Linked DNA regions of Roseateles amylovorans. The protein of the gene in region 1 interacts with the protein of each later gene in a pairwise test. Links are inferred from orthologs where the notes say so. Each region holds a gene or a part of one and is shown on either strand. Other genes may lie near its edges. The genes, in order: N4261_RS19740, secB and lysA.

Region 1 (2,971 bases):
CCCGCCACAAGGGCAGCGAGGTTCGAAACGGTGATCTCATGCGCTGGCGCTCGGCGGTCTGACGGTGCGCCGATGCTAGGGACGCCATCCGTTGCCTGCCGTTCGCCAAGGTTAGGCTGGGTAAATATGGCTCCTGGGCAGTGCCATCCGCATCGTCAATCCGCCCCCTGGCCGCGCTTGTGCACGGATCTCGCCCCCATGCAGGGCAAAGGCGCGCTGGGCGATGGCCAGGCCCAGGCCCACGCCCTGCACATTCTCCGACCCGGCCACTCGCGCAAAGGGCTCGAAGATCCTGTCCAGCATGTCCGGCGGCACGCCTGGACCCTGGTCTTCGATCCAGCAGTTCAGGCTGTCGGTGGCGGCATCGATCTCGACCCTGACCTGCACCTCGCTGCCTGCCGAGGTGAACTTGATCGCATTGCGGATCACGTTCTCGAAGGCACGGTAGATCAGCTCGCCATGCACTTCGGCCACGAACTGGCCCTGCGCTTCCAGCCGGAGTGATTTGCCTTGGGCCTGGGCTTCGAACTGAGCGTCCTCGGCGATCGCCTGGAGCAGGTCCAGCACATCGATCCGGCTCGCGGGCGTGAAGCCCGCGCCGGCTTCCAGGCGGTGCCAGGTCAGGAGTTCCTCGATCAAGGCGTCCAGGCGCTGGCTCTCCCGCTCGATGCGGTCGAGCATGGCATCCGTTTGCTCCGGGGATTGCCGCAGCAGTCCGATGGCCAGTTGCAGTCGCGCCAGCGGCGATCTGAGCTCGTGCGAGATGTCGTGCAGCAGCAGGTTGCGGGATTCGGTGACCTGTTGGAGCTGCCTCGCCATGCGGTCGAAATCGCCGGCCAGGTCGACGATCTCATCATTGCGCCGCCCCATGCGGTCCTGCACCCGGGTATCCAGATGGCCTTCGGCCACCCGGTGCAGGGCCCAACTGAGATGGCGGATCGGACGTGACAAATACCATGCCAGCCCCGCGCTGGTGAGCAGCATCGTGACCAGCACCGAGCCCAGCGGCACGACCGGTACCAGGCCGAAGAGCAGCATCATCTCGGCATCGTTGGGCGGTGGACGACGGCCGGTGAGGTGAAAGTAGAAGGTCACGCAGACCAGGGTCAAGGTCATTCCGGCCCATTGCGACAGGAAGAACTTCCAGAACAGGCGTCCGGTGCGCCGGGTGCCCGCCATGATCAATCCTCCAGCAGTTGGTAGCCGCGCCCGCGCACGCTCTGGATCCAGGACTGCCCATCGGCGCGCAAGCCGAGCTTTTGCCGGATGCTGCTGATGTGGACGTCGATGCGTCGATCGAACGGCGCCAGCGGCTGGCCGAAGGCCTGCTGCGAAATGTCCTGCTTGCTGATCAGCTGGCCCGCATGCCGGATCAGGATCTCCAAGAGCGTGAACTCGGTGCCGGTCAGATCCAGCGGCTCGCCTTGCCAGAGTGCCCTGCGGCTGCCCGGCCACAGCTGCAACGGGCCGGCCTGAAGCATTTTGGAGGCGGGCGGACCCAGCGGCGAGAGCGTGGCCGCACGGGCCTCCGTGCGCCGCAGGATGGCCCGGATGCGCGCCACCAGTTCGCCGGGGGTGCAGGGCTTGGGCACATAGTCATCGGCGCCCATGTCCAGGCCCACGATGCGGTCGATGTTGTCGCCGCGGGCGGTGAGCATCACCACCGGCACGAGGCTGCTGCTGCGGATGCGGCGCAGCGCCTCGATGCCCGACACCCGCGGCATCATGATGTCCAGGATCACGATGCTGTAGGCGGTGCTCGTCGCCGCCAGGACGCCGGCCTCGCCGTCATGCACCGCATCCACCTCGAAGCCTTCTCGCACGAGGTACTGCGACAGCATCGCGGTCAGGTCGACATCGTCGTCCACGATCAGGACCTTGTTCATCGGCCTTGTTCCGTGAAAAAAGGAAGGAAGTATCCCGTTCGGCGACGCCTGCATGGGCGTGGCACCGCAGGCATTTACCCAGCTTAACGCAGGGCGCGCCCGGTTAACGGACCTGCTCACTAGCATCCGGCGAGCAGGTAAATCCATGATCCGAGCATTCATCCTTTCAGAGCGGGCCGTCGTTGCGACCGTCCTGTTCTGGGCCCTGGCCGGCTGTGCCGTGGGCCCGACCTATTCCGGGCCGCCGCAGGCCGCCGCATCGTCCTGGCAGGCACCGCTGCCGCATGGTGGACAGGTCGGCGGGCTGACCGACTGGTGGTCGCAGTTTCACGATCCCGCGCTGAGCCAGCTCATCGCCTGGGCCGAGGCCGACAGTCCCACACTGACCCAGGCCTGGGCCAGCATTCAGAAGGCCCGCGCCACCCTGATCCAGGACCGCGCCGGCGGTCTGCCGTCCCTGACCGGCACAGGCAACGCGAGTCGCAGCAAGCAGCTCACCGGCACCCAGAGCGCGATCACCCGCATGGCCAGCGCCGGTTTGGATGCGAGCTGGGAAATCGATCTCATGGGTCGGATCCGCCGGATGAGCGAGGCCTCGTCGGCGCGCGTCGAGGCGCGTCAGGCGGACTGGCACGAGGCGCGCATCTCGCTGGCCGCCGAGGTGGCGGACACCTATGTCCAATACCGGGCCTGCGGGCTGCTGGCCCAGTTGTATGAGCGCGAATGGCAGTCGCTGGCCGCCACCGAGCGCGCCACCGCGGCCATGGTGCAGGCCGGCTTGTCCGCCCCGTCCGACGGCGCACTGGCCCGGGCGAACTTGGCCAGCGGCCGATCCACCCTGCTGCGCCAGCAGGCCGATTGCGCGATTCAGGTCAAGGCGCTGGTCTATCTGACGGGTCAGGAGGAAGCGTCGTTGCGAGACCAACTGGCCGGGAGCTCGGTGATTCCCCAGCCTGCCGAGTTGAGTGTGGACCGCCTGCCCGCCGACGTGGTGCGTCAGCGTCCCGACGTGGTCTCGCTGGAACGCGAACTGGCGGCCACCAGCTCCGAGATCGGCGCAGCGCAGGCGGACCTTTATCCGAGCT
Region 2 (2,896 bases), 610 kb from region 1 along the record:
AGGCCGCTGTCGCACGGCTGAACCCCACCCTGCCCGCCCCGTGCAATCCCGCACCGGCCAAAAGGCGCAAAGCGCTCCCGACGGGGCCGATCGCGCCGATGCGGCTGAGCGCTCCGAACACGGCGCGTCGACGGCCGGGTTGTTGCGGATCCGGTGGTGGCGAACCGCGCGGAATCACGATGCGGCGCCGGTCATCGCCCCGATCACCATTCGGCGCGGGCTTGGCGACCCATCAGAGCGTCCATCGCGCCCTGGGTGTCCAGCCGGCCTTCCAGCACGTCGACCACCGCGGCGGCGATCGGCATGTCGACCTGCAGGCTCCGGGCGCGCGCCAGCACGGTGGGCGCGCTGTAGACACCCTCGGCCACATGCCCGAGCCGCTGCAGGATGCCGGGCAGGTCCAGGCCCTCGGCCAGCAGCAGACCGACGCGCCGATTGCGCGACAGGTCGCCAGTGGCCGTCAGCACCAGGTCGCCCAGGCCGGCCAGGCCGAGCAGGGTTTCCGTCTGGGCGCCCAGGGCCAACGCCAGGCGCTGCATTTCGGCCAGGCCTCGGGTGATCAGTGCGGCGCGGGCATTCAGGCCCGGGCCCTGATGGCCTCGTGCCTCGGCGGCCAGCCGCAGGCCATCGGCGATGCCGACGGCGATCGCCATCACGTTCTTGACGGCGCCGCCCACCTCCACGCCCACGGGGTCGGCCGAGGAGTACACCCGCAGCCGATCGCTGTGAAAGGCCTGCACGCCCAGTTGCGCCAGGGCCGCGTCATGCGAGGCGGACACCAGCGCCGTCGGCTGCCCCGCCGCCACTTCCTGCGCGAAGCTGGGGCCCGACAGCACGCCGGTCGCCAGATGCGGCACCACCTCGCGGGCAATCTCATGCCCCAGGCGACCGGTGCCGGCTTCGAAGCCCTTGCACAGCCACAGGCAGCGTGTGCCCGCCGGCAGATGGCCCAGCATGCCGCGCAAGGCGGCCATGGGCGTGGCGATCACGATCAGGCCGTCGCGGCCGTGGGCCAGCGCGGCATCGAGTTGATCGGTCAGGCCGAGCGTCTCGGGCAGAGGCGCATCGGGCAGATAGCGCGCATTGCGCCGGGCGCTGCGCATCGCGGCGATGCCGGACGCATCGCGGGCCCACAACAGCACCTCATGGCGCGCACTGGCGGCAATGGCCAGCGCCGTGCCCCAGGCGCCAGCACCGAGAACGCTGATCTTCATGCGGAACACTTCATCGTCGAGTCGGGCGCGAGCCCCAGACAACAACGCCGGCCGGTCGGCCCGGAAGGGGCCGTCCGGCCGGCGCCTCGTCCCGGCACACGCGGCGCCGGGGCGGATTTCAGTTCGCTCAGTTCGGCGCGGATTCGCCGTTGGTCTGCTGAGCCATCAGTTGGGCCTGCTGCGCTTCGAACATCGCCTGGAAGTTCACTTCGGTCAGCAGCACCGGCGGGAAACCGGCACGGGTGCAGACGTCGGAGACGATTGCACGCAGGTAGGGATAGATCATCTGCGGGCAGACGATGGACAGGATGCCCTCGAGCTGCTCCTGCGGCAGGTTGCGGATCTCGAAGATGCCGGCCTGCTTGGCTTCGATCAGGAACAGGGTCTTTTCTTCGACAGTGGTCGTGACGGTGGCGGTCACGCTGACCTCGAACAGGCCCTCGGCCACCGGTTCGGCGGCCAGCGAGAGCTTGATGTCGACCTGCGGCTGGGCCTGTTCCAGGAGGATCTGCGGAGCGTTGGGCTGCTCCAGCGACAGATCCTTCAGGTACATGCGCTGAATCTGGAACACGGGGGTGTTGGTGTCGTCTGCCATGTGGGTCATCCAAATGAAAAAGCCCGCCAGCGGCGGGCCGCGGCGGGCATTATGACCGAGGGGGCCGCGCACTCGCGAAAGGGCCGCCCCGGGACCGGCGCGGTGATGTGACCGCGCGTTTCAGACGTGAGCCCGCAACGGGCCTCAAGCGCCTTGCAGCAGCGGTTGCAGACCGCCGCGCTGATCCAGCGCGATCAGATCGTCACATCCGCCGACATGGGTATCGCCGATGAAGATCTGCGGCACGGTGCGACGACCGGTGAGCTCGATCATCGAATCGCGTTGAGCCGGATCCAGGTCCACGCGGACTTCCTCGATCTGCTCCACGCCACGTTGCTTGAGCAGCGACTTGGCGCGCACGCAGTACGGGCAGACCAAGGTGGTGTACATCTTCACGGCGGCCATCGCCAGTTCTCCAATAGGTCGAATCGAGGATCGAGGCGGTGTCCGCCTCAGCGTCGAGACAGGCTCGACGACAGGGCGAACGCCGATGCAGCCGTCAGGGCGATCAGGCTGCGGACTTCTCGATCGGCAAACTGGCTTCGCGCCAGGCGGCGAGACCGCCGCTGAGCGCCACCACGTTTGCATAGCCCTGTTTGCGAAGGATGCCAGCGGCGCGCGAAGCGCGTGTGCCGCTCTTGCACATCAGCACCACCGGCAGGGCCTTGTTGGTGGGGAGTTGCTTGATCGGGTCGGTCGTGCCAGTGAGCACCGACAGCGGCACATTGCGCGCGCCGCCCGCATGAGCCGCCGCGAATTCGTCGGGCTCGCTGACATCGATCAGCACGCCCTTTTCGCGATTGATCAGCCGCACGGCTTCCGCCGTCGCGATGCCGCCCGCCTTGCCGCGCACCGACGTCCACAGCAACAAGCCGCCGGACACGAGGGCCGTCAGCACCAGATACCAGTTGTCGATCAGAAACTTCAAGGCCAGGTCCGGAGGATCAAAAGCGCGGATTATAGGAACCGAACCGACTGAGCGCCCGTTCGGACCGCCCGCGCCGCGATTCCGGCGATGCGCCCGCAGGCGCCCGCAGGCGTGCGGACGGGAGGCCGGCGCGTGTGCGGCGGCATGACCGTGGGGGCG
Region 3 (3,123 bases), 3.1 Mb from region 1 along the record:
TCGGGCAGTTGAAGGTGAAGGCGGCCGGCATGAAAATCAGCACGGACCACTTGCCCTTCAGCGACTCTTCAGTCACGTCAATGAACTTCCCGTTGTGGAAGGCTTGCGTCTTGAAGGGCTGAACTTGGGTGTTGATCAGGGACATGTTTTCGTCTCGCTGTAAGGGTGGATGGGATGAGTTGGATCATAGGAGCATCCCCCCACTGGCGGCTTTGAATTCCCCAATGAGGCTTATTGCCATTGGCTATTGATCGGAACTATCGACTGTCATTTGGTCGATAGACAACGTTGATAGATCATGCGGGGCGGGATTTCAAGCCGTCCGTCGCCAGCGCCAGTCGTAGAGCCCCAGGCACGACACGACCTCGCACGATCAGGCACCCAGCCATCCCGCCAACCAGCGCGATCAGGCAACGGGCCACACCACCGACCAGCACGATCAAGCACCCGGCCACCGCACCACTCAGCACGATCAGGCACCCGGCCACCCCACCGCCCAGCACGATCAGGCACCCGGCCACCACACCACCCAGCACGATCAGGGGGACCGGGGCCCCGTTTGCTCCGTGTCCCTTCTTCGTCGGACTAACGTCCGCCGAATTCATTCCTGATACCTCCGCAAACGGGGCCCCGGTCCCCCTGATCCGATATACCCCCATCCAGCACCTTCAACCCCCAGCCACCACTCCCACTCATCACAAATGTCCGTGGTCGGATGACGGATGACGGATCGCCGGAGATCGAAGATGGGAAATGGGAGATGGGAGACAGAAGCTGGAAGTTGAAGGTGGGGTCTGAAATGGAAGATGGGACGCGGCACCCCGAGCACCTGAGACGGCCAAGCGCCGCCACCCACGGGCCATGGCGCGGCATTCCATGGGCTCGATGGTGAGCCGATGGGTATGGGCGGGTGGGACCCGCCACGTCATCCGTATCAGATTCGGCAGGCAGTCCTTAAAAGCGCTCGAGCGCCAGCAGATCGTCGACGCTTTGGCGGCGGCGGATCAGTCGGTCCTCGTCACCATCGATCAGCACTTCGGCAATCAGCGGACGGCTGTTGTAGTTGCTGGACATGGAAGCCCCATAGGCCCCGGTGTCGTGAATGACCAGCAGGTCGCCGACCCGGGCCTGCGGCAGGTCGCGAGTGAGGACGACACCCCCATCGCCCTGGGTGAAGACGTCGCCGGATTCGCACAGCGGCCCGGCCACCACCGTGGCCTGCGAGGGTCGGGAAAGGCCGTCCGCGGGAATCAGGCTCATGGCATGGAAGCTGCCGTACATCGCCGGCCGCATGAGTTCGTTGAAGCCCGCGTCGACGAGCACGAAGTGCTGCCGTCCCTGGGCCTTCACCGCCCGCACCTCAGCCAGCAACACGCCCGATTCCGCCACCAGGTAGCGCCCCGGCTCCAGCTCCAGCGCCAGCGCATGGCCGATCACGGACTCTGCCTCCTTCCGCGCCGCATCCCACAGGCTGAAGTAGTGGTCGATGTCGATGCCAGCCTCGCCATCGCGATACGGAATGGACAACCCGCCCCCTGCGGAGATGGCCTTCAGATCATGCCCCGCCGCCTGCACCTGCCGGACCAGCGTGACCATGGCGCCGCTGACTTGCGCCAGATGCCCGTAATCCACGCCCGAGCCGATGTGCATGTGCAGCCCGATCAAGGTCAGTCCTTGCTCCCGGATGGCCTGCAACGCCTGGGGCAACTGTTCATGCCAGATGCCGTGCTTGCTGTGCTCGCCGCCGGTGTTGGTCTTGTTGCTGTGACCGTGCCCGAAGCCGGGATTCAGCCGCAGCCACACCGGGTGCCCCGGAGAAACCGCGCCCAGTTGCGCCAGCATGTCGATAGACCCTGCGTTGACCGGTACCCGGTGCGCCACCACGGTCTCCAACGTCTCCCGATCCAGCAGGTCCGCCGTGAAGACGATGCCCGAATGCACCGCGTCATCGCCCTGGCCGACCGTGTAGCCGGCTGCCAGCGCGCGCAGGATCTCACCGCGGGAAACCGCATCCACCTTCACACCCTGCTCCCGCATCAGTCGCAGGATGTGGGTGTTGGAACAGGCCTTCTGTGCGAACCGCACCGTGTCGAAGCCCCGGAGTGCGGCGATTCGTTCCCGGATCACGGCCGCGTCGTACACCCACAGTGGCGTGCCGTAGCGCGCCGTGAGTTGCAGAAGTCGCTGGGCGCGGGCGGGACTGAGGGCTTGAGGCATGGTGATGGGGTGCAGGCTTGCATGTTGGGGAAGGATCCGCATCGACGCCGCAGCGCCATCGATCCGACGGGCAGGAGACCGATGCAGAAGCCTGCTGGAGCATCGTCGCTCCATGCCATTCAATCAAATGCTTTTGTTTCGCGATGGCATTCAGGATTGATATGCTCGTGCCGATCCGGCTCAGGTGATTGAGCTTCGACTTCTTCTGCTCGATCAGCGCGACCCATGTCCCTCACCCATCGCCACATAGAAGTGTTCCGCGCCGTGATGACGGCGGGAAGCGTCACCGGCGCCGCGCAGTTGCTGTTCACCTCACAGCCCACCGTGAGCCGGGAGCTGGCTCGGATGGAATCTTTGCTGGGCTACGCGCTGTTTGAACGGTCCGCCGGCCGCTTGCGACCGACGTCCCGCGCGCTCGCATTGTTCGACGAGGTCCAGCGGGCCTATCACGGGCTGGATCAAGTCGTCGCGAGAGCCCAATCCCTGGGCCGTGCGCAAGATGAGCGCCTGCAGGTGCTCACGCTACCCGCCCTGGCGCACGCGCTGCTTCCGGCAGCAAGTCAGCGCTGGCTGACCCGGCATCCCGAAGCCCGCCTGTCACTGACGCCGCAGGAATCACCGCTGCTGGAGGAATGGATGGCGGCGCAGCGTTTCGACCTCGGCTTGAGCGAAGTCAGCGCCGCCGTGCCGGGCACCCAGAGCGAAACGCTGGTGGCGCTCGATGAAGTCTGCGTGCTCCCGGCTGGGCATCGGCTGTCCGCGAAGGCGGTGCTGGAACCGCGTGATTTCGAAGGGGAACGCTTTGTGAGCCTGTCGGCCGAGGATCCCTATCGCCGGCAGTTCGATGCCATCTTCGCGGCAGCCGGCGTTCAACGCCGATTGCAGACAGAGACCCACAGCGCAATC

What was found.
Region 2: the proteins of N4261_RS19740 (region 1) and secB interact in binary tests that used the Escherichia coli proteins (3 or more experiments, as listed by UniProt). The link is inferred for Roseateles amylovorans from one-to-one orthologs.
Region 3: the proteins of N4261_RS19740 (region 1) and lysA interact in binary tests that used the Escherichia coli proteins (3 or more experiments, as listed by UniProt). The link is inferred for Roseateles amylovorans from one-to-one orthologs.

The regions. Positions count from the first base shown.
Region 1 is NZ_CP104562.2:4,756,333-4,759,303, reverse strand. The notes cover bases 35-2,851. They hold N4261_RS19740 (response regulator transcription factor), read right to left. Parts: upstream 1,887-2,851; coding sequence 1,182-1,886; downstream 35-1,181. Other genes in these bases: N4261_RS19735 (efflux transporter outer membrane subunit), read left to right, coding at 2,032-2,851; N4261_RS19745 (HAMP domain-containing sensor histidine kinase), read right to left, coding at 112-1,179; N4261_RS19750 (hypothetical protein), read right to left, coding at 35-40. In the rest of the region: more of N4261_RS19750, read right to left, coding at 1-34; more of N4261_RS19735, read left to right, coding at 2,852-2,971. UniProt on the Escherichia coli protein: Response regulator member of the two-component regulatory system CpxA/CpxR which responds to envelope stress response by activating expression of downstream genes including cpxP, degP, dsbA and ppiA.
Region 2 is NZ_CP104562.2:5,368,278-5,371,173, forward strand. What follows is about bases 76-2,817. They hold secB (protein-export chaperone SecB), read right to left. Parts: upstream 1,810-2,817; coding sequence 1,342-1,809; downstream 76-1,341. Other genes in these bases: N4261_RS22270 (NAD(P)H-dependent glycerol-3-phosphate dehydrogenase), read right to left, coding at 204-1,214; grxC (glutaredoxin 3), read right to left, coding at 1,954-2,214; N4261_RS22285 (rhodanese-like domain-containing protein), read right to left, coding at 2,318-2,737. Also shown: N4261_RS22265 (Bug family tripartite tricarboxylate transporter substrate binding protein), read right to left, coding at 1-28. UniProt on the Escherichia coli protein: One of the proteins required for the normal export of some preproteins out of the cell cytoplasm. It is a molecular chaperone that binds to a subset of precursor proteins, maintaining them in a translocation-competent state.
Region 3 is NZ_CP104562.2:1,641,138-1,644,260, reverse strand. Bases 87-3,055 are described here. They hold lysA (diaminopimelate decarboxylase), read right to left. Parts: upstream 2,218-3,055; coding sequence 955-2,217; downstream 87-954. Other genes in these bases: N4261_RS07105 (LysR family transcriptional regulator), read left to right, coding at 2,443-3,055; ahpC (alkyl hydroperoxide reductase subunit C), read right to left, coding at 87-145. Outside these bases: more of ahpC, read right to left, coding at 1-86; more of N4261_RS07105, read left to right, coding at 3,056-3,123. UniProt on the Escherichia coli protein: Specifically catalyzes the decarboxylation of meso-diaminopimelate (meso-DAP) to L-lysine. Is not active against the DD- or LL-isomers of diaminopimelate.